Regions from separate parts of the Klebsiella grimontii genome, predicted to be linked through region 2. Evidence: predicted binding sites of a transcription regulator. Region 2 holds the regulator's gene; each other region holds the start of a gene.

Region 1 (7,317 bases), 2.0 Mb from region 2:
AGAATAAAATCCCCGATGTCATACTGATCGACGGCGGTAAAGGCCAGCTTGGGCAGGCGAAAGCGGTTTTTGCCGAGCTGGATGTGCCGTGGGATAAAAATCACCCTCTGCTATTGGGCGTGGCAAAAGGCAGCGATCGTAAAGCGGGGCTGGAGACGTTATTCTTTGAACCGGAAGGCGAGGGCTTTAGCCTGCCGCCGGATTCCCCCGCGCTGCATGTGATTCAGCATATTCGCGACGAGTCGCACGATCACGCCATTACCGGCCACCGTAAAAAACGGGCAAAAGTAAAAAGCACCAGCACGCTGGAAACCATTGAAGGGGTCGGACCAAAACGCCGACAGATGCTGCTGAAATATATGGGCGGTCTGCAGGGGTTGCAGAAAGCCAGCGTGGAAGAAATTGCTAAAGTACCGGGTATATCTCACGGTCTGGCAGAAAAGATCTTCTACTCGTTGAAACATTAGGGGCTCTGTAGCAACATAGGGCTAATTTTTACTTACAACAGATAGTTACCCGTTACTATGCAATTTAATATCCCTACATTGCTTACCCTGTTTCGCGTCATTCTTATTCCTTTCTTTGTACTGGCGTTTTACCTGCCGTTTACCTGGGCGCCTTTTGCCTGCGCGCTAATTTTCTTTGTTGCCGCTGTGACCGACTGGTTTGATGGTTACCTGGCGCGTCGTTGGAATCAGAGCACCCGTTTCGGCGCCTTTCTCGATCCGGTTGCCGATAAAGTTATGGTTGCCATTGCCATGGTGCTGGTTGCCGAGCATTATCATACCTGGTGGGTGACGTTACCGGCCGCCACGATGATCGCGCGTGAAATTATTATCTCCGCACTGCGCGAGTGGATGGCTGAACTGGGCAAGCGCAGCAGCGTCGCGGTATCCTGGATAGGCAAAGTGAAAACCACGGCGCAAATGGCGGCGCTGGTGTGGATGCTGTGGCGGCCAAATATCTGGGTTGAATGGGCGGGGATTGGTCTGTTTCTCGTCGCGGCTGTGCTGACGCTATGGTCTATGCTGCAATATTTGAACGCGGCGCGCGGCGATTTGCTTGATCAGTGATCGTTTCGACGCAATTTTCAGCAAACAACACAAGGTTTTAAAAAATATCGTTGACTCATTGCGCCAGGTAAGTAGAATGCATCGCATCGAACGGCAGCACAGTCTGGCAGACGATAACAAAATCAAGTAATTAGCAAATTAGCTTGATGATGCGGGAATAGCTCAGTTGGTAGAGCACGACCTTGCCAAGGTCGGGGTCGCGAGTTCGAGTCTCGTTTCCCGCTCCAGTTTAGAACATCGGCAGCTGCGGGTGTTAAAGCATTAAGGCGCGTTAGCAAAGCGGTTATGTAGCGGATTGCAAATCCGTCTAGTCCGGTTCGACTCCGGAACGCGCCTCCAATTTCTATCCCGAGCCCGGATGGTGGAATCGGTAGACACAAGGGATTTAAAATCCCTCGGCGTTCGCGCTGTGCGGGTTCAAGTCCCGCTCCGGGTACCATTGGGATAAAGCAGAATAATCAAAGCAATAAGCAGTGTCGTGAAACCACCTACGGGTGGTTTTTTAGTTTTTCTACAACGTCTCTTTTGCCCCTCAACGTCACCTCACTCTATTTTGTCATAGGACAAAACAAGCTTCTGTTGCTACTATCTGCCAGCACTCGATCATTATCTCAATAAGTGGGGATGAAATGTTTACTGGCCTCTGCGCTTTTCCTCTGACTCCGTTCAATCATCACGGCGTTGATGAAACCGCTTTTGCTCGCATTGTTACTCGTCTCGTTGACGCAGCTGTCGATTCTCTCGGCGTGCTCGGTTCCACGGGAAGTTACGCATACCTCAGCCGTGAGCAGAGAATGCAGGTTGTCCGACAGGCAAAATCGCATGCCGGCTCTGTGCCGATGATGGTGGGGATCGGGGCGGTGGGAACCGATCAGGTTCTTCGTCTGGCAGACGATGCCCAGCGGGCGGGTGCGAACGCGCTACTCCTGCCGGTGATGGCTTATCAGCCCCTGTCAGATGAGGAAATTTTGACTTTTTACCAGACCGTTTGTCGCCATGTCTCTGTACCCGTTTGCGTTTACGACAATCCGGTTACTACCCATATTTCTCTGTCCGATGAGCTCAAAAGCGCGATAGCCGCGCTGCCGGGTATTGCCTCAATGAAAATACCCGGACCCGCCAGCCATGAAGTCGCGCAACGCGTGCAGAGCCTGCGGCAGCAGCTCCCGGCGGAGGTGTCTATTGGGATTAGCGGAGACGCCAGCGCGGCCGATGGGCTGAACGCCGGCTGTGCGGTATGGTATTCCGTGTGCGGCGGACTTTTCCCGAACGTTGCCCAAGAGATAGTGGCTGCCGCGAGGCGGGGCGAGGCCCAGCGGGCGACGGCGATAAGCGCCAGGCTGGAGCCGCTGTGGATGCTGTTCCGCAAGTATGGCGGAAGCCTGCGGGTCACTGCCGCCGCGGCGACGATCCTCGGTATGTGCGCTGAGGATTGCTTACCGCGCCCGCTGTTACCGCTCTCGCCGGAGGCCTTTAGCGAGATTGCTGAGACGCTGCGCCGTCTGAACCTTGAGTAGCCGGGTGGTTTTCTCTCGCTATTTCCGCTACTGTAAGCGCCATTTTTTACGACGATGAGCCTGTTTATGAAAACTGGACCCCTGAACGAAAGCGAAGTTGAATGGCTGGATGATATCCTGTCGAAATACGCGGTAGAAGGCACCATCATGGACGTTGCCGAGCTTGATGGGCTGCTGACGGCCATTCTCTCCGGGCCGACGGAGATTGAGCCCGCGCAGTGGCTGATTGCTATCTGGGGAGGAGCGGATAACGTGCCGCGCTGGGCCAACGATCGCGAACGGGATCGTTTTGTGAACCTGACGCTGCAGCAAATGAGCGATATTGCCGAGCGTTTAAGCGATTATCCCGATCAGTTTGAGCCGATGTTTGGCAGCCGGGAAGAGGAAGGGCAGGAACTCACGATTGTCGAAGAGTGGTGTTTCGGCTATATGCGCGGAGTGGGATTGAGCGACTGGTCCGCGCTGCCGTCTGAGCTGCAGGCGGAGCTGGACGCCATCGCCCTGCACGGTACCGAGGAGCGATTCGAGGCGCTCGATGAATTATCCGCCGAAGCGTTTATCGCCAGCGTTGAGCGAATTCGTCCTGCGGCCCTCGCGCTATACAACTACTGGACTGAGCACGCGCAACCGGCGGAAGTTCAGCAGCCCATCAGAAATGAGGCGAAGATTGGGCGCAACGATCCCTGCCCGTGCGGCAGCGGTAAGAAATACAAGCAGTGCTGTTTAGTGAAATAAAAGAAGGGGGCCAAATCGGCCCCCTCTTTTTTACCCCACCGCGGGCAGCAGGCCTGCGACAATCGCAAACTGGATCGCGACAATGCCGATTCCGCATAGCAGAACAAGCCATAGCGCGGGAGAACCGCCTGCCACCCGCCATGCCGCGTCGGGATGCTGCTGACGGCTCTTCATGACCAGCAGCGAAGGCAGCATGAGCGCGAGCACGGCCAGCGCGACGCCCGCGTAGCCTAACGCCATCACGAAGCCGCGTGGATAAAATAGCGCGAAGGCCAGCGGAGGCAAAAAGGTAATCAGACCGCTCTGTAACCGTCCTGCGGCGCTGTTCTGGCGTTGAAACAGATCGGCCAGATAGTCGAACAACCCAAGCGCCACGCCGAGGAACGATGTCGCCAGCGCCAGATCGGCAAACAAGTGTACCGCCAGCTCAACATGCGCCGAGGCAACCACTTCACGGATCGCTTCCAGCAGGCCATTAAGCCCGGCATTTTTTGCCAGCAGCGCGGTAAATACCGGGGAGTCAATACTGCCAAGCGTCGCCAGCTGCCAGAAAATATAGGCGACCAGGGGAATAAAGCTCCCGATGACAAATACCCGGCGCAGCTTGCGAATATCTCCGCCCAGATAACTCACAATACTGGGTATGCTGCCGTGAAAACCAAAGGAAGTAAAAATCACCGGAATGGCCGACAGCGCCAGTCCCTGCTGTAGCGGCAGAGTCAGCAGATTTATCTGGTGAATATGCGGCAGCAGAAGAGCCAGCATAATGGCGAGAAAGATAATTTTGGCGCTGAATAAAAAGCGGTTGAAAAGATCGACCAGCGAGGTCCCGATGCACACTACCGTTCCACCGATCCCGGTAAAAATCAGGACACCTGCCGCGGGAGGCAGGCGCCAGTCCAGCCACTGATTGAGGCTGGAAGCCAGCAGCTCGCCGGCGCCGCTTATATAGGCAGCGGTGAGCGCGTACAGCAGAAACAGCATGCAAAAACCGGTAGCCCACTGCCCGTAACGGCCCAGATAGCGAGCCGCCAGCGAACCCAGCCCCATATCCGCCGGCACGTGTTGATACACTTCCAGCAGCAGTAAGGCGGTGTAACACATCAGCGCCCACAGCGTTATCAGCAAACCTAAGGTGACGCCGAAACCGACGCCCGCCGACGCCAGCGGCATCGCTAACATCCCGGCGCCGATGGTGGTGCCGGCAACGATTAAAATACTACCCAGAGTGCGGTTCTTCACGCTTTTCTCTATCCATCACGGATTACACAATTAATTATGCCGCGCAGAGTATGTGAAATCAGTGTGTTCGTCAAATGAGGGTTACAGATAGCGTAATGAAAAATTTACACCACAAAGGGTTGCGCTAAAGCTGCGCTGGCGCAATAACCTGCCGCTGCGGCTGGTTTACTCTTCGGGGTTTACGGGAGGGGTTATGCCATCAATTCATGGTCACGAAGTGCTGCAAATGATGATTTCATCAGACGAGTCTTACACTGTTGCTACGCTGGAAGCGGCGATTATCGCCCGTTTCGGGAAAGAGGCTCGATTCCATACCTGCTCGGCGGAAAATCTGAGCGCGGCGGAGCTGGTGGCGTTTTTGCAGAAAAAAGGCAAGTTTATTGCCGCTGATGAAGGGTTTAATACGCACGAAAGTAAAATTTGCCGCCATTAATTTGGCAGCGAGCGCTGAGCCTCGCTGCCGTCTTTATTAATTTTGCGTATCGAGCGTTGCCAGCTCTTTATCAATAAAATACAGGCCTTCGCCGCTTTTGCCGGCGAGGGACAGTTTATCAATAACGGATTTAAACAGTTTCTCTTCTTCGTGCTGTTCAGCAACGTACCACTGCAGGAAATTAAATGTTGGATAATCCTGGCTGGTCATCGCCGCATGGGCAAGTTCGTTAATTTTCTGCGTAATCAACTGTTCATGTTCATAGGTCGCGCGAAACAGCTCATCCAGAGAGGTATATTCGGCAACCGGCGAAGCGATAGCGGTGATGCTGGGCAGGCTACCGGTATCGGTCAGATAGTCGAACAGGCGCTGCATATGGGTCATCTCTTCCTGCGCGTGGCGGCGCAGAAACGCGGCGGCGCCTTCAAAACTGTGATAGCTGCACCAGGCGCTCATTTGCTGATAAAGCAGAGAAGAATAAAGTTCGAGGTTCATCTGCGCATTCAGCTTTTCGATCATTTCATTTTTTAGCATCAGGCCGCTCCGGGAAAATAGAATTAAGGATTATTGTGCGCTCACTATAATTTGTTATTAATTTATTTGCAAAAAGTAAATTAATAAAATCATTTATTAATAATGCAAATGGGAATAACACGCATTGGCGATTTAAAAATAATGAGAATGGTTTTAATTTAATATTTTAAGCCATTAATCGGCAGATCAAATTTAGCGGCGAGAATTGACCTGCCAGGCAACCGTAACTGGATGAGCCTGAGATGGGCGCGGGGGACGACGCCTTACCGGCAGGGGACGGAAGTCAAAAGTGTGAGGCGAGATGCAATTTATAAAACAACTTTTCATAAAATTTGAAAGTATGTTCGTAAGGTAGTATTGTTCTTAGCAACGCTAACGAACTATCGCGGGAGTGCCCGCACAGCATTCAGGAGAGTAAAGCATGAAAATCGCACTGATGATGGAAAACAGCCAGGCGAACAAAAACGCCATCATCCTCAATGAGTTAAACGCCGTTGCTGACGAGAAAGGTTTCCCGGTTTATAACGTCGGGATGAGCGATGAAAACGACCATCACCTGACCTATATCCATCTGGGGATCATGGCCAGCATCCTGCTGAATTCGAAAGCGGTCGATTTTGTCGTGACCGGCTGCGGCACGGGCCAGGGCGCGCTGATGTCGCTGAATATTCACCCGGGCGTGGTTTGCGGCTACTGCATCGATCCTGCGGATGCCTTCCTGTTTGCGCAGATCAACAACGGTAACGCGCTTTCTCTGCCGTTTGCGAAAGGGTTTGGCTGGGGCGCGGAGCTGAACGTCCGCTTTATCTTTGAAAAAGCCTTCACCGGTCGCAACGGCGAAGGTTATCCGCCGGAGCGTAAAGAGCCTCAGGTACGTAATGCCGGGATCCTGAACACGGTGAAAGCTGCGGTTGTTAAGGAGAACTACCTGGATACGCTGCGCGCCATCGCTCCGGAGCTGGTAAAAACCGCCGTTTCTGGCCCTCGTTTCCAGCAGTGTTTCTTTGAGAATTGCCAGAATAAAGAGATCGAAGCGTTCGTTCGCCAGATCGTCGGTTAATATCCGATCAGTATGAATTTTCCAGGCCAGCGCTGCTGGCCTTTTCTTTATCTACTTGTTTTGTTCGATACGCTGCTACCCGCTTCTCTGCTCAAATGCAGGCTATCAATCATTCCTACCAGGCAAATCAACGCAATAAAAATAAACGACAGGCGGAAGCTGATGCCCGGCAGGTGAGAAAGCGTAAACCAGTCGCTGAACGCTTCCCCAAGACGAATACCAATCGCGCCGAGCGTGATCCCAAGCCCAACGGCCAGCTGTGAAGCGGTACTGAACAGGGTATTGGCATAGCTCATTTGCGTGGCAGGTACATCGGCAAACGCGAGCGTGCTGATGCCGGTAAATTGGATAGAACGGAAAACGCCGCCAAGATACAGAATCACCAGGATCAGCCAAACCGGCGTTTGCGGGGTTAAAAAAGCGCAGGCCAACAGCGAGAAAACGTTTAATGCGCCGTTAATCAGCAGCAGGCGGCGAAAGCCCAACCAGCGGATCAGCGGCGTTGTGAGGGGCTTGATGGTTAAGTTGCCGACAAACACGGCCAGCACCAGCAGCCCCGAGTGGAAGGGGTCCATACCAAATCCGACCTGGAACAGCAGCGGCAGCAGAAACGGCACGGCGCTAATCGAGGCGCGGAACAGGGAACCGCCGTACATGGTGACCCTGAAGGTGGGGATCTGTAGCGCATCAAGGCGCACCATCGGCCACGCGGTTCGACGGAAA
Region 2 (7,317 bases):
ACGAAGACCGAACCAAACATCCACGCCAGCAGGTTATGGGGAAAAATCTGGTAGAAATCGCCGGCCAGCGGCGGATGTAGCAGGGAGCCTTTGAGCCCCATCGCCAGCAGCAGAAAGAGGATCAACCCACCGACCAGCGCCAGCGCCGTGGTCACGCCGGCCCGACGATACAGGCTGCCGAAAGCCGCGGGCTGGGCATAATGTTGATAGGTTTCCAGCCGCACTTCCGCCATCGCCTTCGGGACATTAATGGCAAACTCATGCGGCGGCGCGTACTGGCAGGCATGCAGGCAGGCACCGCAGTTATGGCACAGGTTGGCCAGGTAGTTTATATCCGCTTTACCAAAAGCCAGGCGTTGGGTCATGGCCGGAAACACGGCGCAAAACCCTTCGCAATAGCGGCAGGCGTTACAGACCTGCATCACCCGTTCGACCTCCGCTTCGGGCTGGGTGATGATTTGCGCGTCAATGATTAGCTTTTCAAGCGACTTCATGGTGTCTCTCCTGCAGTGCCGCCCTGGCGGCTTGTTGGCCGGCAATGCGGCCGAATGTCGTCCCGATCGACATGCCCACGCCGGCGGTATAGCCTTTGCCCAGCACGTTGCCGGCCATCATTTCACCGGCAACGAACAGGCTTCGGCTGGGCTTGCCCGCAAAATGGACGGCGGCGTGTTCATTGACGTACAGCCCGAGGTAGGTGAAGGTGATCCCCGGTCGTAGGGCATAGCCGTAGTAGGGCGGCGTATCGATGGGCCGCGCCCAGTGGGTTTTCGGCGGCGTCAGGCCGGATGTCGCGCAGTTATCAAGGCGGGTATGATCGAACTGGCCGGGCGCGCAGGCGGCGTTGTAGCGGGCGATGGTTTGCGCCAGGCTTTCTGCGTCCAATCCCAGCTGGCGAGCCAGCTCTTCAATGGTATTGGCCTGGGCGCCGGGGAAAACGGGCGGCATAAAGTGGCCGATCGCTTTGCTGTCGATAATTGAGTAGCCGATTTGCCCCGGCTGGTGGGCGACCAGTCTGCCCCAGATGGCATAACGTTTGGGCCAGAAATCTTCCCCTTCGTCATAAAAGCGCCTGGCGTCACGGTTGACGACCACCCCCAGCGACACGCAGTCCACGCGCGTACAGATCCCGCCATCGTAGAGCGGCGCCCTGGCGTCAATGGCGACGCAGTGGGATTGTGAAGGATCGCCGATGATGTCAGCCCCGGCGTCAATCATAAACTTGAGCAGCACGCCCTGGTTGAAGCGGGTGCCGCGGATGAGAAAGTTATCGGCTGGCCATTCACCACGATCGTTCTGTCCCCATGCTTCACGCAGCCACTCGCGGTTAGATTCAAACCCGCCGGCGGCGAGGACGCAGGTTTTGGCGACGATCCTTTCTTCGCCCGCCAGCGCGGCGACGAATTCGCCGTTATCTAATTCGAGCGCCTGTACCGGCGTGTTGTAGCGGATCTTAACGCCCATCTGCTCCGCGCTGCGGTAATAGGCGTTGACCAGGGCTTTACCGCCGCCCATAAAAAAGGCGTTGGTGCGGGCAACGTGCAGGGCGCCGGAGAGCGGCGGCTGAAAGTTAACCCCGTGCTGGCGCATCCAGTCCCGGCATTGCGCTGAAGTGCGGATCACCAGCCGCGCCAGCGCTTCGTTGGTGTTGCCCTCGGTGACGCGCAGCAGGTCCTGCCAGTACTCTTCTTCCGGATAGCTGTCGATTAAAACATCCTGCGGAGCATCGTGCATACAGCGAAGATTCCGCGTGTGCTGAGAGTTTCCGCCTCGCCATTCCCGCGGCGCAGCCTCCAGCAGCAGCACGGACGCGCCGGCTTCCCGGGCGGTTAATGCGGCGCATAGCGCGGCATTGCCGCCGCCAATCACCAGTACATCCACCATTTTTGGCTCCATTACGCTTTGCTTGATTGTTAAATTTGTAATGGAAATGTATTCGTTTTGGCCGTAAGGACGCTATGGCGTATTGCTAAAGGGGGGTTTAGTGCGCGTAAAGGCTGGCGCCGGGCCAGCGGCCTGACTCCACGAGCTGACGCATGACTTTCGCCAGTATCACCCGCGCGGCAAGGCCCGCTGGGGTCAGTTCATCATCGGAAAGGCTGACGAGAAAGTTTGGCCGACTGAGTATCGGATTCTCGACGCCGATCACTCTCAGGGACTCGCCGTCGAGATGGGAAATCGCCGCCCCCGGCTGCAGCGTGGCGCCCAGTCCGTCGCGGACGGCGCGCATCAGCAGGGCCAGACCGTCGATTTCAGCCACCACATCGACGCTCAGGGCGTGCTCCTGGCAGATCGCCTCCAGCCTGCCGCGCAGGCCATGCCCCAGGCTTGGCATTATCAGCGGGATAGCGGCCAGTTGGCCAGGCGAGATGCTCGCTTCGGGAAGGGGGGCCAGCACGTCATGGGTGCCAATCAGAAACAGACGCTCTTCGAGAATCGGCCTGGCGCTCCAGCGCGCAAGCTTCTCCTTCTGGAACACGATAGCTAAATCAAGCTGGCGGGTGTTGATCATGCGTTCCAGATTACCGGAGAGGCTCTCGACCAAATGCAGGCGGACGTCGGCATAGCTTTCGCGCATCGCGTGAATAAAAGGTACCCCCAGTACAGAGGCGGTGCTGGGGGCCATACCGACGCTGACGTGGCCGGAAAGGCGCGCCTCGCGCGCGGCGAGAACCGCATCGTCGGCGTGGCGCAGCGCCAGCTGCGCCTGGGAGTAGAAGGCGAGACCAGCGCTGGTCGGCATTACGCCGCGCGATGTCCGCTGCAGCAGACGGATGGCGAGTTCGTTCTCCAGGCGCGCCATCTGTTGGCTCAGCGCGGAGACGCCGATATTCAGGTCAAGCGCGGCGCGGCCCATACTGCCGGTTTCAATAATGCGCACATAATAGCGTAGCTGGCGAAGCTCCATGTCGACTCTCCGTACACCTCAGGATGCACTGACAGTAAACGTATTGCAGCGCGAGAGAAAGAGGCGGCAAATTCCGGGCAAAAAAAAGCCAACCTTCAGGTTGGCTTTTGGCGGTATACGATGCGGTGATTATTTCTCTGCCGCGTCGTGGGCATGTTCATCTTCGCGGCAGTCGCCTTCCGCACAGTGTCCGTACAGGTACAGGCTGTGGTTGGTCAGACGAATACCGTGCCTTGCGGCAATTTCACGCTGGCGCGCTTCGATGGAATCATCGCTAAATTCGATCACTTTGCCGCAGTCGAGGCAAATCAGGTGATCGTGATGATGCTGCTGCGTCAGTTCAAAAACGGATTTACCGCCTTCAAAATTATGACGGGTGACGATACCGGCGTCGTCGAACTGGTTCAGTACGCGGTAGACGGTGGCCAGGCCAATCTCTTCACCCATATCAATCAGGCGTTTGTATAAGTCTTCCGCACTGACATGATGGTTATCCGGTCCTTGCAGCACTTCCAGGATTTTTAATCTCGGAAGCGTCACTTTCAGGCCAGCTTTCTTTAATGCGGTATTGTTGTCAGTCATGCGGAATCTGTCCTGTTGCTAAACGATCTACTTCCATCAGCGGAAGTAATACAGAGAATCACCCGATGTAATGCGTCTCATTATAGAACTGCCATGGTGAAATGAAAACTGCAAGCATCGGGCCTTGTATGCTGTCAAAAACGAGGCACTCGCTACAAAGTGCTTCACGCGACCCCGTTAAATCAGAGGACATTGTACAGATATGTGATTAAAAGTTAAAAACTTGTAGCTATAACTTTGATTGCTTTTATCTATCAATTCGGCGAAATCTGATGATTTCGCCGTTTAGACTCAGGCATTCTTGATTTCTTCAAGGTGCAGCTCTTCAGAAATCTGTTTTACCCATTTTTCCACGCGTTCGTTAGTCAATTCTGGCTGACGGTCTTCGTCAATGGCCAGGCCAACAAAGTGATCGTCATCGGCCAGGCCTTTAGACGCTTCAAAATGGTAGCCCGCGGTCGGCCAGTGGCCAACGATAGTTGCGCCGCGCGGTTCGATGATGTCGCGGATGGTACCCAGCGCATCGCAGAAGTATTCAGCATAGTCTTCCTGATCGCCACAGCCAAACAGCGCGACCAGTTTGCCGTTGAAATCGATCTCTTCCAGCGTCGGGAAGAAATCGTCCCAGTCGCACTGGGCTTCGCCGTAGTACCAGGTCGGAATGCCGAGCAGCAGGATATCGTGAGCTTCCAGATCCTCTTTGCTGCTTTTGGCAATGTCGTGAACATCAGCAACATCTTTACCAAGCTGCTTTTGGATCATTTTTGCAATATTTTCGGTGTTGCCGGTGTCGCTGCCAAAAAAGATGCCGATGATTGCCATGAGTAAAATAACCTCTTGAAACTTAATGATGTGGTAGTGGCGTAATGCCCGCAGATAGGGGCAATGATAGCAGAACAGAGAAGGGCGCGGAAACAGCAATCACGCCCAACTGCACACTCTGCTACATGAAAGCTTATTTTTTGAGGGTTTTAGGCTTTATCCTGGCCGCGCAGGGCCGCCAGCTGGCTCATCAGCATCTCTTCGATAAGATCGCTGCGGTTCATATTACGGGCTTCCGCCAGCTCATTAAGCGCGTCGACCGCATCGGCATTCAGCTTTAGCTCCACGCGCTTAAGACCGCGACTCTTATCGCGTTTAAGCTGATTGCGTTTGTTGATGCGCAGCTGTTCATCGCGCGAAAGCGGATTGGTTTTCGGTCTACCCGGCCGACGCTCGGTTGCGAACAAATCTAATGTCGTACGGTCCGTTTGTTCTTTTGCCATGATTCAGAGTGACTTCGGGGGAAACAAGCTATCGGGCATAGCCGACGCAGACAGCGCGCCATAATACATCAGGCGACGGGCTGCGCCAACGACCGCGGGCATTAAGCCGCGCGGTCGGGCACATTTTAGCCAGTCAGGCGGCGATAGAGGTTAAATAACGACGAATTGCGCGGATCACGGCCTCCGGTTTTTCGGCATGTACCCAGTGCCCGGCGCCGGCGATAACGTGCGCGCGCGCCTGGGGAAACTGAGCCAATAGTGCGTCGCGGTATGCGTCGGTGACGTAGGGGGAGTTACCGCCGGGGATAAACAGCGCCGGATGCGGCCAGGCCGGGACGGCTTGCCAGCCGACGATATTATCGTACTGCTCCCACAGCACCGGTACGTTAAACCGCCACTGGCCGTCCACGAAAGACTTCAGCAGAAACTGAATCACGCCCTCTTCGTTAAGGTGCTGGCGCATGACTGCCGCCGCCTGTTGACGCGTTGCGGCGCCCGCATCGGTGACGGCGTTGATGGCGGCGAAGATTTCATCATGACGGCGAACGTGATAATCCACCGGGGCGATATCAATGGCGACCAGACCCGCGATGCGCTCCGGCGCCAGCGCGCTCAGCGCCATCACCGCCTTTCCGCCCATTGAGTGACCAATAAAGGTAGCTTTCTCAATCTGTGATTCATTGAGAGTATCAAGCAGATCCTGGGCCATCGCGGAATAGGTCATTTCCGGCGAGCGCGGCGAAAGACCGTGGTTTCGCATGTCGACCTGTAAAATATCGCGATCGTGAACCAGATCGCGGGCGAGGATCCCAAGGTTATCCAGGCTGCCAAAAAGGCCGTGGACCAGGACGATAGGGGGATTATTGTGCGGATTCTGTGCAGATTGCGCTCGGCTATTTAATTTCATGGCAAAGTTCTTTTTTTCGCTCCGTCGGGTTAGGGTATTATGTTGGACATTCTGCCATCCGGCTGCAAGACCCGGAAGATTTCCGAGTTTTACCGCCATCCTGGTTTGACGCTATCCGCGGTTGGGATTTGACCCTATAATCCCGACAACTTGTATTCAGAAAAAGATATCGCACTGGATTAAGATGAAAACAATTGAAGTTGATGATGAACTCTATAGCTATATTGCCAGCCACACCAAGCATATTGGCGAGAGCGCATCCGACATTTTACGGCGTATGTTGAAGTTTTCCGCCGTTTCCCAGCCTGTCGCGCCGGTAGCGAAAGCCGCTCCGGCCCCTGCGCCAACGCCTGTCGCTGAAGTGAAGCCCGCTAATCCTCTGAAGGATAAAGTCCGCGCGATGCGTGAGCTGCTGTTATCTGATGAGTACGCTGATCAAAAGCGCGCGGTAAACCGTTTCATGCTGGTTCTGACTACCCTCTACTCCTTAGACAGCAAAGCGTTCGCGGAGGCGACCGAGTCCCTCCACGGCCGCACTCGCGTTTATTTCGCTGAGGATGAGCGCACGCTGCAGAAAAACGGTAATCAGACGAAACCTAAGCAGGTTCCGGGCACGCCGTGGTGGGTCATTACAAATACCAATACCGGTCGCAAATGCAGCATGATCGAACATATCATGCAGTCTATGCAGTTCCCTGCGGAATTGATCGAAAAGGTTTGCGGTACGATCTAGTTAATTAACTTTTGCACCAGAAGGATCAGGCAATGGCAATCGATAAGCGCGCGGGTCAACCTGCGCAACAGAGTGATTTGATTAACGTCGCCCAGCTGACTGCCCAGTACTATGTGCTGAAGCCGGAAGTCGGCAACGCGGAACATGCGGTGAAGTTTGGCACCTCCGGTCACCGCGGCAGCGCGGCGCGCCACAACTTCAACGAGCAGCATATTCTGGCGATTGCTCAGGCAATTGCGGAAGACCGCGCGAAGAACGGGATCACCGGCCCATGCTACGTCGGGAAGGACACTCATGCACTCTCCGAACCGGCCTTCATTTCCGTACTGGAAGTGCTGGCGGCGAACGGCGTTGACGTCATCGTTCAGGAAAACAACGGTTTCACCCCGACGCCGGCGATTTCTAATGCGATTCTGGTGCATAACAAAAAGGGCGGTCCGCTGGCTGACGGTATTGTGATCACGCCGTCCCACAACCCGCCGGAAGACGGTGGTATCAAGTACAATCCGCCAAACGGCGGCCCGGCTGATACCAACGTGACCAAGGTTGTCGAAAATCGCGCCAATGAACTGCTGGCTGCCGGTCTGCAGGGCGTCAAGCGTATTTCTCTTGACGCGGCGCTGGCCTCCGGCCACGTTAAAGAACAGGATCTGGTGCAGCCGTTTATTGAAGGGCTGGCGGATATCGTCGATATGGCGGCGATCCAGAAAGCCGGATTGACCCTCGGCGTCGACCCGCTGGGCGGCTCCGGTATCGAATACTGGAAGCGTATCGCTGAGCATTACAACCTCAATCTGACCATCGTCAACGACCACGTCGATCAGACCTTCCGCTTTATGCATCTCGATAAAGACGGCGCAATCCGTATGGACTGTTCCTCCGAGTGCGCGATGGCGGGCCTGCTGGCGCTGCGCGACAAATT
Region 3 (7,317 bases), 170 kb from region 2:
CGCCAGCACCTTCAGCGCCCCTTCCGTTGGCCCGCCGGTAATGCCCCACAGGCCGCGCTCGTCCTGAATCATCTGGCTGTCGTTACACAGGTCGATGGTGCGCAAATAGGTTTCCAGCACGCTGCCCGCTTTAATCTGCACCGGCTCGTTGCTGCCTTCCAGGCAGATGTTACCCTGAGGCTCGTAGCTGTCGCCCTCGACGCGGTAGCAGCAGTCGGCGGTGATGATCGCTTTGACGGTCATTTCGTTCATCGTCAGGGTGCCGGTTTTATCCGAGCACACCACGGTCATGGCACCCAGGGTTTCCACCGTCGGCAGCTTGCGGATAATCGCCCGCTGACGCGCCATCGCCTGTACGCCCAGGGAGAGAATAATCGAGATAATCGCCGGTAAACCTTCCGGCACGGCGGCCACCGCCAGGCTAATCAGGGAGAGCAGCAGCTCGCCGAGAGGAATGTCGCGCAGCGCGAGGCTGAAGACGAACAGTGCGGCCATCATCGCGAGGATAATGACGAAAATCGCTTTGCCGAGCTTATCCATCTGCACCAGCAGCGGCGTACGGTGCTTCTCAATCCCCGCCATCATCTGGTTGATGTGGCCGAGCTCGGTCTCCTGACCGGTTGCGGTCACCACGCCAACGCCGCCGCCGGCGCTGATGGTGGTGCCGGAGAAGAGCATATTGGTACGGTCGCCCAGCGGCAGTTCGCCTTCCAGCGCGTCGGTGGTTTTATCCACCACCGTCGACTCGCCGGTGAGAATCGCTTCTTCAACCCGCAGATTATGGCTCTCAATCAGGCGCATATCGGCAGGGACGCGGTCGCCCGCGCGCAGAATCACGATATCGCCCGGCACCAGGTCGCGGGTGGGAATGGTTTCATGCTTGCCGCCGCGCTGCACGCGCGCGTCGCTGGAGAGCATATTGCGGATGCCCTGCAGCGATTTTTCGGCGTTGCTCTCCTGGATATGGCCGATCAGGGCGTTGATCACCGTGACGCCAAGGATGACGAGCGTATCGACCCAGTGGCCCATGACCGCGGTGAGCGCGGCGGCGGCCAGCAGGACAAAAATCAGTACGTCATTAAAATGGGCAAGGAAGCGCAGCCAGGCCGGCTTGCCTTTTTTCTCCGGCAAGGCGTTGGGGCCGAAGGTTTTCAAACGCTCTGCGGCTTCGGCGGCGCTGAGGCCGCTGGCATGGCTTTTAGTCTGCGCCAGCACCGCATCAACCGTCTGCTGATATGCGCGGCGTGGCGCGACATCCCCTGAGGGGGTGGTATTATTAGTTTTGATCGTTTTGGTCAAAATATATCTCCCTTAAAATTCCGTGAGGCGGAAAGCCTGGAATCATTCCGGGCCAATGAGAAAAATTTTAAACAGCGGAGATAATTTAAGCTTGCGCAATATTTAATCTCTCGCAAATACAAAATTTATGGTAAGTTAATTCTATAAAACAACTATTGCAGAATATTAATAAACCAAAACTAAACGAGGTCTACTATGTTTGGAATCTACCGCGGACGCCGTCTGGTACTGTACATCCTGCTGGCCATTATTATCGCGACTCTGGTGGGATATAGCACCTATACTTTTGTAAAAGCGCTGGCTTAATAATGACGTTAATTTACATTACGGTGTAATTAACTTAATCACAAATAGTGCCAAAATAATTAACATGAGAATAAGCGAGGACGTTTAAATATAATACTTAAGGCGTAATATGATTGCGTACGAAACGATATTGCATTGATTCTCTTTTTACCGGACAATATGTTTTTAACTGATGATTAACAAATAATGAAACATCCGCTAGAAACGCTCCTCAGCGCCGCCGGCATTTTGCTGCTGGCTTTGCTCTCCTGCCTGCTGCTGCCGGCGCCCTCGCTGGGCCTGACGCTGGCGCAAAAGCTGGTGGCGACATTCCATCTGATGGATCTCAACCAGCTTTATACCCTGATCTTTTGCCTGTGGTTTTTAGCGCTGGGCGCGGTTGAATATCTGCTGCTGCGCTGGGTCTGGCGTCGCTGGTTTTCCGTTGAGCGCTAGGCCGGTCAGGTCACGCATACCGCTGATCAGCGCTTCGCACCAGGCGGCGTAATCGTGGCCGCTGGAGGAGGGATGGAAGCTCACCGTATAGCCCTTCTCTTTGAGCACCTGCTCAAATTCAAGCGTATTGGCATAAATGCCGCCGTCCGGCCCGTTGGTTTCGAATTTCCCCGCCTGCAGCCAGAATCGCACCGGATAGCGCGGCGACTGCTGGTACTGGCGGGTCAGCCAGCTGGCCTCCTCCCCTTGCGGCGCCCACCAGTATGACCCGGACAGGCTCAATACGTTGCCAAACTGTCGCGGATAGCGCAGCGCTACCCAGGACGCGGCCAGCCCGCCGTAGCTGGAGCCGGCGACCACGGTTTTTTGCCGACTCAGGCTGAGTCCCTGGCGGCGCAGCCACGGCAGCAGCTCATGGGCCATAAAATCGGCGAAGTGCGGATTTGGCGGCAGCTCCTTCGCCCGTCGCGGATGATCGAGACTATCAATAAACACCACGTTGATCGGCGGCAGCCGATGGCTGGCGATCAGGGCATCCAGCACGTTGGCGAGGCGGTACTCGTGCTGGTAAGTTTTGCCGTCAAAGAGCAGTAGGGTCCAGCGCGCGGGCTGCGGCAACCGCGGGCGATAAATCAGCACTTCCCGCGTATTTTGCAGAAAGTCACTGCGCAGCTGATGGCGGGTTAAGGTTCCGTAGCGGAGCGGCTGCGCCATCCGCTGGGCGGTGCAAAAACGCGCGGCGTTGAGGGCCAGCAGAGAGTAGCGATTCCAGCGGTCGTGGGCGGCATTGACGCTGTTCGGGTTGAGCGGGTCAGCCTGGGCGCTGACCAGAATCGCCCGCCGCTGCTCCCGCGCGCTGCCGGTTACCTGCGGCACGTCCGGGGCCAGCTTATACTGCATGAGGGTATCGGCGGGCACCACGTAGCTGCGAAACCAGACGTCAGAATCGCCGAGGCGAAACAGCGGATCGTGATCCCCCGCCGGCGAACCCAGAATAAACACGTTGCGGCTCGCCCCGCGCCACAGGAAAGTTACCCGCTTATGGCCGGCGTCCACCGGTTCCACCATTGGCGTCCCTTCCCGCTCGCGCTCCTGCCAGAAATGCGCCGTTGAACCTCCCGCCGCCAGTTCACGCTTCAGCCGCTGCAGGCGCGGGCTGACCGGATCCAGCGGCTGAATTTTGGCCAGCGCGGTGGTTTCCCGCATCTGCCACTGAAAGCGCCAGCGCGCACCTTCTTCGCCGTGCAGCACCAGCGATGAGGCGCGGTGTACCGGCAGAGAAAACAGCAGGGTTTGCTCGCCGTCCGCCGGACCGCCCGCCAGCAGCGTGCGCAGACGGCGGTTATTGTCATCCAGCAGTCGGGCATCGGTGACGCCGGAGAGGGTCGCCGCGACGTAGTTCTCGCCCAATGTCGGCAGGTCAAAACAGACCTCGCCGCTGGCGTCGAATTTCCCCTGTAGTTCACCCTGTAACGAGGGAGATTCGCAGTTCATTGCCGCCGCCGGTAGGGTACTCATGCCAATCAGCAGGCCGCTCCACGCCGTCTTCATTAGCCGAAATTTCCTTGTAAGAATTTGTTAATAACGCTAATGCAAATAATAACCATTTGCAATAACATTAACGCCGTTAATGATAGGCGTCGGTCGATTCCCCTCGACGTGGGCGTTTTTTGATGGCGATTCAACCAAGGATAAAAAATAAACATGTTTAAATATAATAAGATAACAGCTTTCTGGGCCGCGGGCGTGGCGGCATCTCTGTTTGGCGGGCTGGCGCTGGCGGCGGAGGAAACGATCGTCGTCACCGCCGGCAGCGGCGAGGATCCCACCGCGCCGCTGAAGGGAATCGTGGCGACAAAAACGCTGTCGGCAACAAAGACCGCCGCGGAGATCGTCAAAACGCCGCAGTCGGTATCGGTGGTCACCCGCGATCAAATGCGGGCGCTGGACGTCACCTCGGTTTCCCAGGCGCTGCGCTATAGCGCGGGCGTTTTTACCGAATACCGAGGTTCATCTAACCGCAACGACGAGGTATTCGTACGCGGCTTCAGCTACGTGCCCAAATTCCTTGATGGCCTGAGCTACGGCGCCACCGCCTCGTCGCAAACCGGCACGTTCGACCCGTGGCTGCTGGAGCGCGTCGAGCTGGTGCGCGGCCCGGCCTCGGTGCTGTTTGGTCAGGTCAACCCCGGCGGGCTGATTAGCATGACCAGCAAACGACCGACCAGCCAGCCGATTCATGAGGTGCAGTTCCGTACCGGTAATAACCACCTCGCCGAAGGCGCTTTCGACGTTGGCGGTACGCTGAGCGATGACGGCCACCTGCTCTATCGCCTGAACGGGATCGCCCGCACCCAGAATAACCAGATCGATGACTATAAAGAGACGCGGATGGCTATCGCTCCCGCCCTCACCTGGTATCCTAATGACGCCACGCGCTTTACCCTGTTAACCAGCTATCAGAAAGACCCGGACGCCGGCTACCGTAACTTCCTGCCGCGTTACGGTACCGTGGAAAGCGTCGACGGCAGCTATATTCCGCGCGATTTTAACGTCAGCGATCCCAGCTACAACCAGTCGTGGCGTGAACAAACGATGATTGGCTATGAATTTGAGCACCAGCTCAACGATACCTTGACTCTGCGCCAGAATGCCCGCTACGCCACCATCAAACAGAAGTATCGCTACCTGGTTTACTCCACCAGCGCCGCCAACAGCTCGGTACTCTCCCGCCGCGCCCAGCATGAACAGCGCCAGACCGATGAGTTTGGCATCGATAACCAGCTTGAAGCGCAGTTCGCCAGCGGTCAGGTGGCGCATACGGTGATTGGCGGTGTGGATTACAAAACCAGTAAGGATAAGCAGTATCTTGGTCGGGCCGGCGGCTCGCAGTACGATATCGACTGGCGCAGCCCGAGCTACGGGGTTAACGTCGATGAAAGCGCCTTCAGTCCCGCCACTAATGAACAGCAAAATCTCGACCAGACCGGGGTGTATGTTCAGGATCAGCTGAGCTGGCGGAACTGGGAACTGTTAGTTTCCGGGCGCTACGACTGGGCGGAAGTGCGCACCACCGATTTTACCGACGCCAGCGGCACCCAGCAGAATGATAATAAGTTCACCTGGCGCACCGGCCTGCTGTACGCCTTTGATTCCGGTCTTTCCCCCTATATCAGCTACAGCACCTCCTTCGAACCTAACCTGCAAACCAACCGCGCACCGGGCGTCGGACCATTCGATCCCAGCGAAGGCAAACAGGTTGAGGTGGGTCTGAAATACCAGCCTGACCCAAACGCGTTGATGACCCTCGCGCTGTACGATCTGACGCAGAGCAACGTCGCGACCTACAACAGCGCGGCCGGGTGGTTTGAAAACAGCGGTAAAGTGCGCTCGAAAGGCGTTGAAGCCGAAGCGCACGCGACGGTTTTCGATAACCTCAATCTGATCGCGTCTTACACCTACACCGACGCGGAAACCGTCAATACCACCGTCGTCGGTACCGAAGGGAAAACGCCGGCACGCATTCCGACCCATATGGCTTCGGCGTTCACCAGCTATACCCTGCCGGACGGCGCGTTAAAAAGCCTGACCGCGGGCGTTGGCGTACGCTATATCGGCACCAGCTACGGCGATGCGAAAAACACGTTTAAGGTACCGGCAGTGGATCTGTACGACGCCATGGTCAGCTATGAGTTAGGCGAGCTGAATTCGAGCCTGAAAGGGGCGAAAGTGCAGTTCAACGTCAACAACCTCGCCAATACCAAATACGTGGCCTCCTGCGCCAGCGATAGCGCCTGCTTCTACGGCATTGGTCGGACGGTGACGGCGACGGTGAACTACGCCTGGTAAGAAAAACGTCCGCCGGTCTTCCCCCGGCGGACGCTTTCAGTGCGCGCGGCTGTGGTTTTCTTTACGGTAGGCGCCCGGCGGCAGGTTAAACGTGCGGGTGAAGATACGGGTAAAGGTTTGCTGCGAGTCAAAACCGTATTTCAGGCAAATATCGTAGACCCGCTGATCGGTATCGCGCAGATCGCGCGCCGCCAGCAGCAGCTTACGCTCGCGGATATAGCGCCCCAGACTCTCCCCTTTGTACTGTAAAAACAGCCGTTGCAAATGCCACTTCGAGTAACCGGCGTGGCGCGCAATATCGTCGATACGTAGCGGTTGATGCAAATTATCATCAATCCACTCGACGATAGTATCAATGACCTGAGCGGAAATAGTCATATGTCCTCTATCCTCCTGAACCACTCTCATCGTTAGCGCCACCAGGCGTTAAATGATTGCGTTTTATCAGCGACCCAAACCGGCTCACCCAACATTGGCGTCAGCAGTCGCCACGGTCGCCCTGTGCTGGCCTCCGCCAGCCTTATGTACGGATCGTCCCATGTGTGTTTTGCCAGCACGAAGCGCCCGGCATGGCCCGGCAACACCGCGCGTGCGCGCACATCGTCAGCGGCTTGCGCCGTCTCTTCCGGCATCATGTGGATGTACTTCCAGTCCTGGTCATACTGACCGTTTTCCATGATCGCCAAATCCACCGCGCCAAACTGTTCGCCGATGGCTTTAAAGTGCGGGCCGTAGCCGCTGTCGCCGCTGTAGTAAATTTTCTGCTGCGGGGTGACGAACATGAAGCTGGCCCACAGGGTCTGGTTGCGCTTGAGGCCGCGGCCGGAAAAGTGGCGCGCCGGCAGGACGTGCACCGTCAGCTCACCGCTCACCTGAACCGACTGATTCCAGTCCGCCTCGCTGATTATCGCGCTCTCCATTCCCCAGTAGCGCAGATGCGACCCGACGCCCAGCGGCGTCACCACCCGCTTGACCTTCGGCATCAGCGCTTTAATGGTGGCGTAATCGAGGTGGTCGTAATGATCGTGCGAGATAATCAGCAGGTCGATCTCCGGCATGCCCTCAGCGTGCCACGGGTAATCCCCGGCAAAGGCCTTATTAATAAACGAGAACGGCGCCGCATAGCGACTAAACACCGGGTCAATCAGGATGCGCTGGCCCGCCAGCTGCAGATACCACGAGGAGTGCCCCAGCCAGACCATCGCGTCCTGCCCTAACGGCAGGCTGGCCAGATCGGTGTTCACCAGCGGCAGCGGCTGGGCAGGTCTGGCGTTTTCCCGTTTGGCGACCAGAAATTCCCACCACGCGGCCAGCATATTTTTTTGCCCGGTAAACCCAGGCGTCGGAAGCTGATTGTGAAACTGGCCGTCGCGATAGTGCGGAGACTGCTCCACCAGGCTGAGCTGCGCGCCCTGCGGCGCCTGACCA
Region 4 (7,317 bases), 580 kb from region 2:
TGCGCCCGCCCGGAAGGCGGTTTTGTCCCGCCGCGCGCTCAGGCCGCGCACCAGATGGCGACCTGCGCTCTGTACAATATTGTGGCGCAGATGAAAGGTAAACCGCTGAAAGCTTATACCTATAAAGATCACGGCTCGCTGGTGTCGCTCTCTAACTATTCCACCGTTGGCAGCCTGATGGGCAACCTGATGCGCGGTTCAATGATGATCGAAGGGCGTATTGCGCGTTTCGTCTATATCTCTCTGTATCGCATGCACCAGATTGCGCTGCACGGTTACTTTAAAACCGGCCTGATGATGCTGGTTGGACGTATCAACCGCATTATTCGTCCGCGCCTGAAGCTGCATTAATGTCTATGGGCGGTAAAGCCAGAAGGTTTTGACCGCCCGTTTTCCTGTCGAATGATGAGAACAATCGACAGAATATCCTCCTGTCCTTCCCGGAAAACCCTCTCGGATTCCTCCGAATCCCATTGATTTGCCGTACGTTCACGCACTTTTCATCCGCTTTCTTATTTGCAAGCCTGATGGCTGGGTTGCAAAATTACAGGCAATAGCAACGAAGGAGGAAGTCCCGTGAATAAATCAATGTTGGCGGGTATAGGAATTGGCGTGGCTGCCGCGCTGGGCGTCGCAGCCGTTGCCGGTCTTAACGTGTTAGACCGCGGCCCGCAGTATGCCCAGGTAGTGTCCAGTACGCCGATAAAAGAGAGCGTCAAAACCCCGCGTCAGGAGTGCCGTAACGTCACCGTAACCCATCGTCGACCTGTGCAGGATGAAAACCGCATCGCCGGTTCCGTCTTAGGCGCGGTGGCCGGTGGGGTTATTGGTCATCAGTTCGGCGGCGGACGCGGCCGCGACGTTGCCACCGTCGTGGGCGCGCTGGGCGGCGGCTATGCCGGTAACCAGATTCAGGGCTCTATGCAGGAAGGGGATACCTACACCACGACGCAGCAGCGCTGTAAAACGGTGTACGACAAATCAGAGAAAATGCTCGGCTATGACGTCACTTACAAAATCGGCGATCAGCAGGGCAAAATCCGTATGGATCGCGACCCCGGTACGCAAATCCCGCTGGACAGCAATGGCCAGCTGATTCTGACTAACAAAGCGTAAAAAAGATGTATATCTTTATTAGCCCCTCAGGCTCTCTGGCCGAGGGGCTTTTTTTATCAGAAGCTCAGAGCGTAGTTCAGGCCGAAGGTACGGCCGCGACCTTTGTACTCGTATAGAGAACTGCTGCCGTAGGTCGGGCTGTAAAGCAGCGGCGCGCGCTGGCCCCATACGGTGACGTAATCTTCATTGAGCAGGTTCTCGATGCTGAAGGTCAGCTTGCCGACAGGGAGCGCGTAGCTGCCGATAAAGTCGACGGTATTGTAGCCATCGAGCTTATTGCCGCTGGCATCGCTTATATCAAACACCTGCTGGCTCTGCACCCGCAGCGACCACGGTTCCGGCGCCCAGCCAACCCAGGCGGTGGCCTTTGACGGCGAGGCGAGAGTGACGTCCCACTTCTGCCAGCTGCCATCGCTCTTCACCTGTGATTTCAAAACGTTAAAGTTAGCCCCGGCGCTCCAGTCGCTGTTCGGGAAGTAGTAATCCACCGCGCCCTCTACGCCATAAATACGGCGCTTATCGGACTGCACATCGATGGTCATATCGGTACGGTTAACGACGATGGTTTTATCGGAGGTCGAGTAGTAAGCCGCCAGCTGGGTACGCAAATTATCGCCGGTGTAGCGCCAGCCCAGTTCGTAGGAGTTAACTTTAATCCCCTGCAGCGGCGAATCGCCAACGTTGACGCTTGAGAGCAGCGGAAGATGGCCATTGACCGCCGCGCCGTATTTACCGATGCCGTAGTATTTGCCCGGATCCGGCAGCTCAACGCCCTGGGAGAAGTTAAACCAGGTCTGCTGACGGTCGGTGAGATGCGCCACAATCCCGGCATTAAACAGGAAGTTATCGTAATCGGTTTTTCCGCCCGGAATGGCATCCGCCGAGCTAACCTTGCCGCTGGCGACATCCTGCTGCTGGGCATAGCCGACAAAATCATCGACCCGGTTTTCCGTCCACTGATAACGCACGCCGCCGCTGATAGTGAAGATATCGTTCAGGTCATAGCTGGACTGCAGGAACGGCGCCAGGTTGGTGATGCTGTAGCCCGGGTAACGGCCGGTGGTGAAGATGGCCTGATTGTTCAGGCCGCCGGAAGACATCGACTGGCCCAAATCGAAGAACATCTGATTGGCGTTGAAGGTTTCATGGTCGGCGTCGATTCCCCAGGTCAGGTCCCAGCCGTCCAGCGGCTGGCTATTCAGGGTGATTTTCGCGCCGTACTGATCGGTATCCTGCTTTGAAGACGAGAAGCTGCTGACCTGGCCTTTGCTGAGCGTCGGGAAAGGATAAAAGGTTAGGGATTCATCGCGATAATAGACCTGACTGACCAGGTTCTGCCCGAGGAAATCGGCATCGGAGTACTGCAGGCTAATCAGGTGGCGTTCGGTGCCGGGGACGCGGTCGGAGTTCAGACCGTCGGTGGTAAAAGCTTTGCCGTCGCCGGTCACCGCCGACATATTTTTCCCCAGGTACAGGCCGTAATCGTCGCCCTGGCTTTTATAGTACTGCGTCACCAGCTGCAGCTGGCGGTTCTCGTCAATCTCAATGGTTCCCGTTCCCATCACATCCAGACGATCGGAATGCTGAAGCCCGGTTTGGGTATTATCCAGGAGCAGCGCATCGTGGTTACCGTCATACCAGCCGCCAAAACGCTGATAAGCGACCGATAAACGACCGGATGCGTGGTCTGTGCCGCCGCTTACCGCGGCCGCCACGCGTTCATCATGGTCGTTGCTGTTGGCAAAACCGGATTTACCCCCCAGCTCCAGATCGACCTGGCGCTCCTTTTGGCCCTTTTTGGTGACGATATTAATCAGGCCGCCGGTACTGCCGCCGCCGTACAGGGATGTTGCGCCGGAGATCACCTCGATGTGTTCAATGTTAAACGGATCGATAGAGTCTAACTGGCGGCTGTCGGTACGGGAGGAGTTAAGGCGAACGCCGTCGATCAGGACGACGATCGCGCGGCCGCGCATATTCATGCCGTAGTTGGTGCGTCCCTGGCTGCTGACGTCGATGCCGGGGATCAGCTGCGCCAGCACGTCTTTGAATTCTTTACCGCCCTGAACCTGCTGTTCAATTTCCTGGCCTTCAATAACCCAGGTGGTCTGGGCCATTTCTGCGACGGTACGGTGCGTTCGGTTAGCGCTGACGATCATGTTGTCATCAGCCGCCCAGGCGGGCAGGGCGGTTGCCAGCAGCAGTGGGTTTAGTACCCAGAGACGCTTGTTCATGCTCATTCCTTTTATGAGTTTATACCCGTCATTCTCCAAGTCGCAGGCGCGTTACTCGCCCCTACGGGGCCAGCGCTAGCGCAGTTCAAGGCACACGTGCCTTGTCCTGCAACTCGAATTATTAAGGGCTTACGATATCGTTGTTTTAGTTTTCCGATACGGGCGTACCGGTTGTTACACGGTGAAATAAACAGAAATGTTTAAAGCTGAATTTTGCCCGTATTGATTATTGTTATCAATATCATTCTCGTGAAATGCACAAAATAAATCACTGAAAACATGACGTTATGTAGGGATTAAGGGGGAGGGAACCGGTGGGAGCCCACCGGTGAGCGAGGCCTTAGCGCTGAAGAACCTGGGGCCACAGGCGCAGCGTGGTCTCGGCGATTTGCATGATTTTAGTGAAATCGGCGCCTTCGCGCGCGCCGATCGACATGCCTTGTAATATGCAGTTAAGGAACTGGGCCAACTGACGCACATCGCCCTCTGCCGGGAGTTCGCCGCGCAGCTGACGCTGCTGCAGAAACTGCGTAAGGGTCTGTTCCTGCATCGCGTGCCGCGACTTAACGGTATTGGCGATGTCGGTTGACGCCGCCGCCAGCGCCGCGGAGGTATTGATCATAAAACAGCCTGCCGGCGTCTCTTTACTGGTGAAGCAGGTCGCGACGGCGGTGAAATAATCGCGTAACGCCCGATCGACGCTTTTTTCCTCGTCAAAAAGAAGCGCTTCGTGTTTGGCGGCAAAGCGGGAGATATAGCGATCCAGCACCGCGCGAAACAACCCCTCTTTATTCACAAACTCTGCGTAGAGCGTAGGCGCTTTGGCGCCCGTTGCTTCCACTAAATCGGCGAGAGAGGTGGCTTCATAGCCGTGCTGCCAGAAGAGTGTCATGGCCTTATCCAGCGCCGCTTCCCTGTCGAACACTTTAGGTCGGCCACGGCTTTTTTTCGTGCAACTTTGAACGTCAGTTGTCATGGTGCCGCTGTACCTATGTTGGTTTGTTGAAAGGCCATTATAAAAATAAACCTTACGTGCTGCCAGCGATGTCGGTCTAAAAATAAATAATTCATATATGTATGAATTTTATGCTGTTTATAAATAGTTAAACGGTCGTTATAAAAATCGTTTGACGTGTGATGTGGATCACACTATCATTTCCCTATCGATCGTTAATTAAATGCGTTCGCCCCTACAATAACATTCATCTGCACAGGTATAACAATCATGAAAAACGTTAAAACGCTTGCCATCGCCGCGGTTCTTAGCTCACTCTCATTCGCCAGCTTTGCCGCTGTCGAAGTCCAGTCAACGCCGGCGGGTCAGCATAAAATCGGTACCGTTTCCGCCTCAGCCGGGACCAACCTCGGTTCGCTGGAAGATCAGCTGGCGCAAAAGGCGGAAGAGATGGGCGCAACCTCTTACCGTATTACGTCAGTCACAGGTCCTAACACCCTTCACGGGACTGCGGTTATTTACAAATAATTGTCACGCTACTCCTGTTATGCCACTGACCACGCGCGGATCTGACCCCCTTCAGCAGTCCGCGTGAAGTAAGAAAGCGTTGTCTCTGACGCGAAGCGGCGCCCACCCCTTATCTGGCGCCGCAACCCGCAAAAAAGCAGTACCCTGTTTGATTATTGCCATAAAAAAACCGCCCCAGTGAACTGTAGGCGGTTTTTTTTCGTCAACGATTCAGGAAACTATAGCGACTGCTCCGTGACGCGATGGTGGCGGGTGACATCAATTGGCATACCCGAACGCAGCGTCATTGCGCGTTCCATTACCTCGGTATCGGTCAGCTGCGCCTGTTTGAACGCTTGCATGATGTCATTGAGGACGATCGGTAGCGTCTGCGGATCGTCATCGATATGCTTCGACAGCGGCTGATGCACCTCCACCAGGCGGGCGCCGTTCGGCTCAACGGAAACCTTGATTGGCGTATTGATAATCGTCACCTTCGTTCCCGGGGTTATTTCGTTGTACAACGCTTTGATGTCGTCATCGCGCAGGCGAATACAGCCGGAGCTGACGCGCATGCCGATGCCGAAATCAGCATTAGTACCGTGCAGCAGGTACACGCCGCCGTACGCCGCCAGGCGAATGGCGTGGTGCCCCATCGGGTTATCCGGGCCGGCGGGCATCACGGCGGGCAGATCGATGCCCATGGCTTTATAGCGGGCGCGAATATTGGCCGTTGGCGTCCAGGTCGGGTTGGCGCGTTTGTCGGAGACGGTGGTGACCATTGTCGGCGTGATGGTATCACCGCCGAGCTGACCGATGCCGATAGGATACACGGTCACTTCACTTCTTCCTGGCGGATAGTAATAGAGGCGAAGTTCGGCGAGGTTAAGGACTAACCCTTCTCGCGGCGCGTCAGGCAGCAGAGTTTGCAGCGGAATCGTCAGCACGCTACCGGCTCGCGGAACATAAGGGTCCACGCCGGGGTTCGCCTGGAGCAGGGCCAGAAAACCGACGTTATACTTTTTAGCGATCGCTTCGAGCGAGCCGCCGTTATTCTCGACCACGTGGAACTGGTTTTGCCCGACCAGACGGCTGCCCGGCGGCGGCAGGGGCCAGGTATTGGCGCGAGCGGGCAGCGCCAGCGCGGTGGCGATAGCTATCATCCCCAGCCAGAGAGAAATTCGCGAAAAGCTTTTCATCACTCTAATTTCCATAATAAGTAAGTGGTTATTTTTATACGAAAAGTCCCTGAGATTATGGTGAAACGAGTGTCTGGAAGTTCAGAGGGATTGCAAAATGTTTGTAAATTTTGCCGCACAGGCGGTGAGGGGCGGGATACGGCGCGCGGACCGTATCCCGAATGCTATCAGGCGGTGGCGTTCTCTTCCAGCTGGCGCATAAACTGGCGCACCCACTCCATCCGCGTTTTACGCTCGGCGAGATCCTGCATAAACTTCAGACGCGTCGGGCCGTCCAGGCGATAGTGCTGGGGCTGCTTCTGCAACAGACTAATCAGCCACACCGGGTTAACGTTATTCTTCTCGTTAAACTCAATGGTGCCGCCTTTTTCGTTGCTCTCCAGCTTACGGATCCCCAGCTTCTGCGCCTGCTGGCGCAGTCGGGCGATGTCGAGCAGGTTTCTTGCCGGATCCGGCAGCAGGCCAAAGCGATCGATAAGCTCGACTTTGATCTCCTCCAGCTCATTCTCGTTCTTCGCGCTGGCAACGCGTTTGTAGAACGACAGGCGCGTATTGACGTCGGGGATGAAGTCGTCCGGCAGCAGCGACGGCATCCGTAGCTCAACTTCGGTCTGCTGGCTGGTGAGATCCTCCAGCGAGGGCTCGCGTCCGGCTTTTAGCGCGTCAACGGCATTTTCCAGCAGCTCCATGTAGAGAGAGAAACCGATGGTTTCCATAGAGCCGCTCTGATCTTCGCCCAGCAGTTCACCCGCGCCGCGAATTTCGAGGTCGTGGGTGGCCAGCGCGAATCCGGCGCCGAGATCTTCCAGCGACGCGATAGCCTCAAGGCGTTTTTGCGCATCGGTGGTCATCGCTTTTGGATGCGGCGTCAACAGCCATGCGTAGGCCTGATGATGCGAACGCCCGACGCGGCCGCGCAGCTGGTGCAGCTGAGCCAGCCCGAAGTGATCGGCGCGCTCGATAATAATGGTGTTCGCCGTCGGAATGTCGATCCCGGTCTCGATAATGGTGGTACATACCAGCACGTTAAAACGCTGGTGGTGGAAATCGTTCATCACCCGTTCGAGTTCGCGTTCGCGCATCTGCCCGTGGCCAATGGCGATACGCGCTTCCGGCACCAGCTCCGCGAGTCTTTCCGCCGCTTTTTGAATATTCTCGACGTCATTATAGAGATAGTAGACCTGGCCGCCGCGCAGCACCTCACGCAGGATCGCCTCGCGTACCACCAGCGCGTCATATTCGCGAACGAAGGTTTTGACCGCCAGACGCCGTGCGGGGGGCGTGGCGATGATCGAGAGGTCGCGCA

The links. Region 2 encodes Fur, which represses iron uptake genes when iron is present. Its sites were predicted from a motif close to ATAATAATGAGAACNACTATCAA; they were not measured.
Region 1: ftnA (non-heme ferritin) is a predicted target of Fur. The motif match lies at 5,670-5,692, and genes of this name have one in related genera.
Region 3: ACE3MN_RS19615 (TonB-dependent siderophore receptor) is a predicted target of Fur. The motif match lies at 3,631-3,653, and genes of this name have one in related genera.
Region 4: ACE3MN_RS16170 (TonB-dependent siderophore receptor) is a predicted target of Fur. The motif match lies at 3,573-3,595, and genes of this name have one in related genera.

The regions. Positions count from the first base shown of each region.
Region 1 is NZ_CP169721.1:2,034,011-2,041,327, forward strand. It holds gene uvrC (excinuclease ABC subunit UvrC) at 1-467, shown strand, start outside; gene pgsA (CDP-diacylglycerol--glycerol-3-phosphate 3-phosphatidyltransferase) at 525-1,073, shown strand; tRNA gene ACE3MN_RS09655 (tRNA-Gly) at 1,225-1,300, shown strand; tRNA gene ACE3MN_RS09660 (tRNA-Cys) at 1,339-1,412, shown strand; tRNA gene ACE3MN_RS09665 (tRNA-Leu) at 1,426-1,512, shown strand; gene ACE3MN_RS09670 (dihydrodipicolinate synthase family protein) at 1,703-2,590, shown strand; gene ACE3MN_RS09675 (YecA family protein) at 2,657-3,325, shown strand; gene tyrP (tyrosine transporter TyrP) at 3,356-4,567, opposite strand; gene ACE3MN_RS09685 (YecH family metal-binding protein) at 4,761-5,000, shown strand; gene ftnA (non-heme ferritin) at 5,037-5,534, opposite strand; gene ACE3MN_RS09695 (RpiB/LacA/LacB family sugar-phosphate isomerase) at 5,956-6,594, shown strand; gene ACE3MN_RS09700 (MFS transporter) at 6,642-7,317, opposite strand, start outside.
Region 2 is NZ_CP169721.1:4,000,373-4,007,689, reverse strand. It holds gene tcuB (tricarballylate utilization 4Fe-4S protein TcuB) at 1-494, opposite strand, end outside; gene tcuA (FAD-dependent tricarballylate dehydrogenase TcuA) at 481-1,884, opposite strand; gene tcuR (tricarballylate utilization LysR family transcriptional regulator TcuR) at 1,982-2,908, opposite strand; gene fur (ferric iron uptake transcriptional regulator) at 3,038-3,490, opposite strand; gene fldA (flavodoxin FldA) at 3,782-4,312, opposite strand; gene ybfE (LexA regulated protein) at 4,462-4,755, opposite strand; gene ybfF (esterase) at 4,889-5,662, opposite strand; gene seqA (replication initiation negative regulator SeqA) at 5,847-6,395, shown strand; gene pgm (phosphoglucomutase (alpha-D-glucose-1,6-bisphosphate-dependent)) at 6,428-7,317, shown strand, end outside.
Region 3 is NZ_CP169721.1:4,168,396-4,175,712, forward strand. It holds gene ACE3MN_RS19600 (cation-transporting P-type ATPase) at 1-1,299, opposite strand, end outside; gene ACE3MN_RS19605 (DUF1158 domain-containing protein) at 1,792-2,040, shown strand; gene ACE3MN_RS19610 (esterase family protein) at 1,969-3,591, opposite strand; gene ACE3MN_RS19615 (TonB-dependent siderophore receptor) at 3,745-5,889, shown strand; gene ACE3MN_RS19620 (RamA family antibiotic efflux transcriptional regulator) at 5,926-6,267, opposite strand; gene ACE3MN_RS19625 (MBL fold metallo-hydrolase) at 6,300-7,317, opposite strand, start outside.
Region 4 is NZ_CP169721.1:3,415,921-3,423,237, reverse strand. It holds gene ACE3MN_RS16180 (NAD(P)/FAD-dependent oxidoreductase) at 1-351, shown strand, start outside; gene ACE3MN_RS16175 (glycine zipper 2TM domain-containing protein) at 577-1,116, shown strand; gene ACE3MN_RS16170 (TonB-dependent siderophore receptor) at 1,173-3,350, opposite strand; gene ACE3MN_RS16165 (TetR/AcrR family transcriptional regulator) at 3,691-4,326, opposite strand; gene ACE3MN_RS16160 (hypothetical protein) at 4,323-4,451, opposite strand; gene bhsA (multiple stress resistance protein BhsA) at 4,576-4,833, shown strand; gene ACE3MN_RS16150 (L,D-transpeptidase family protein) at 5,052-6,011, opposite strand; gene mfd (transcription-repair coupling factor) at 6,179-7,317, opposite strand, start outside.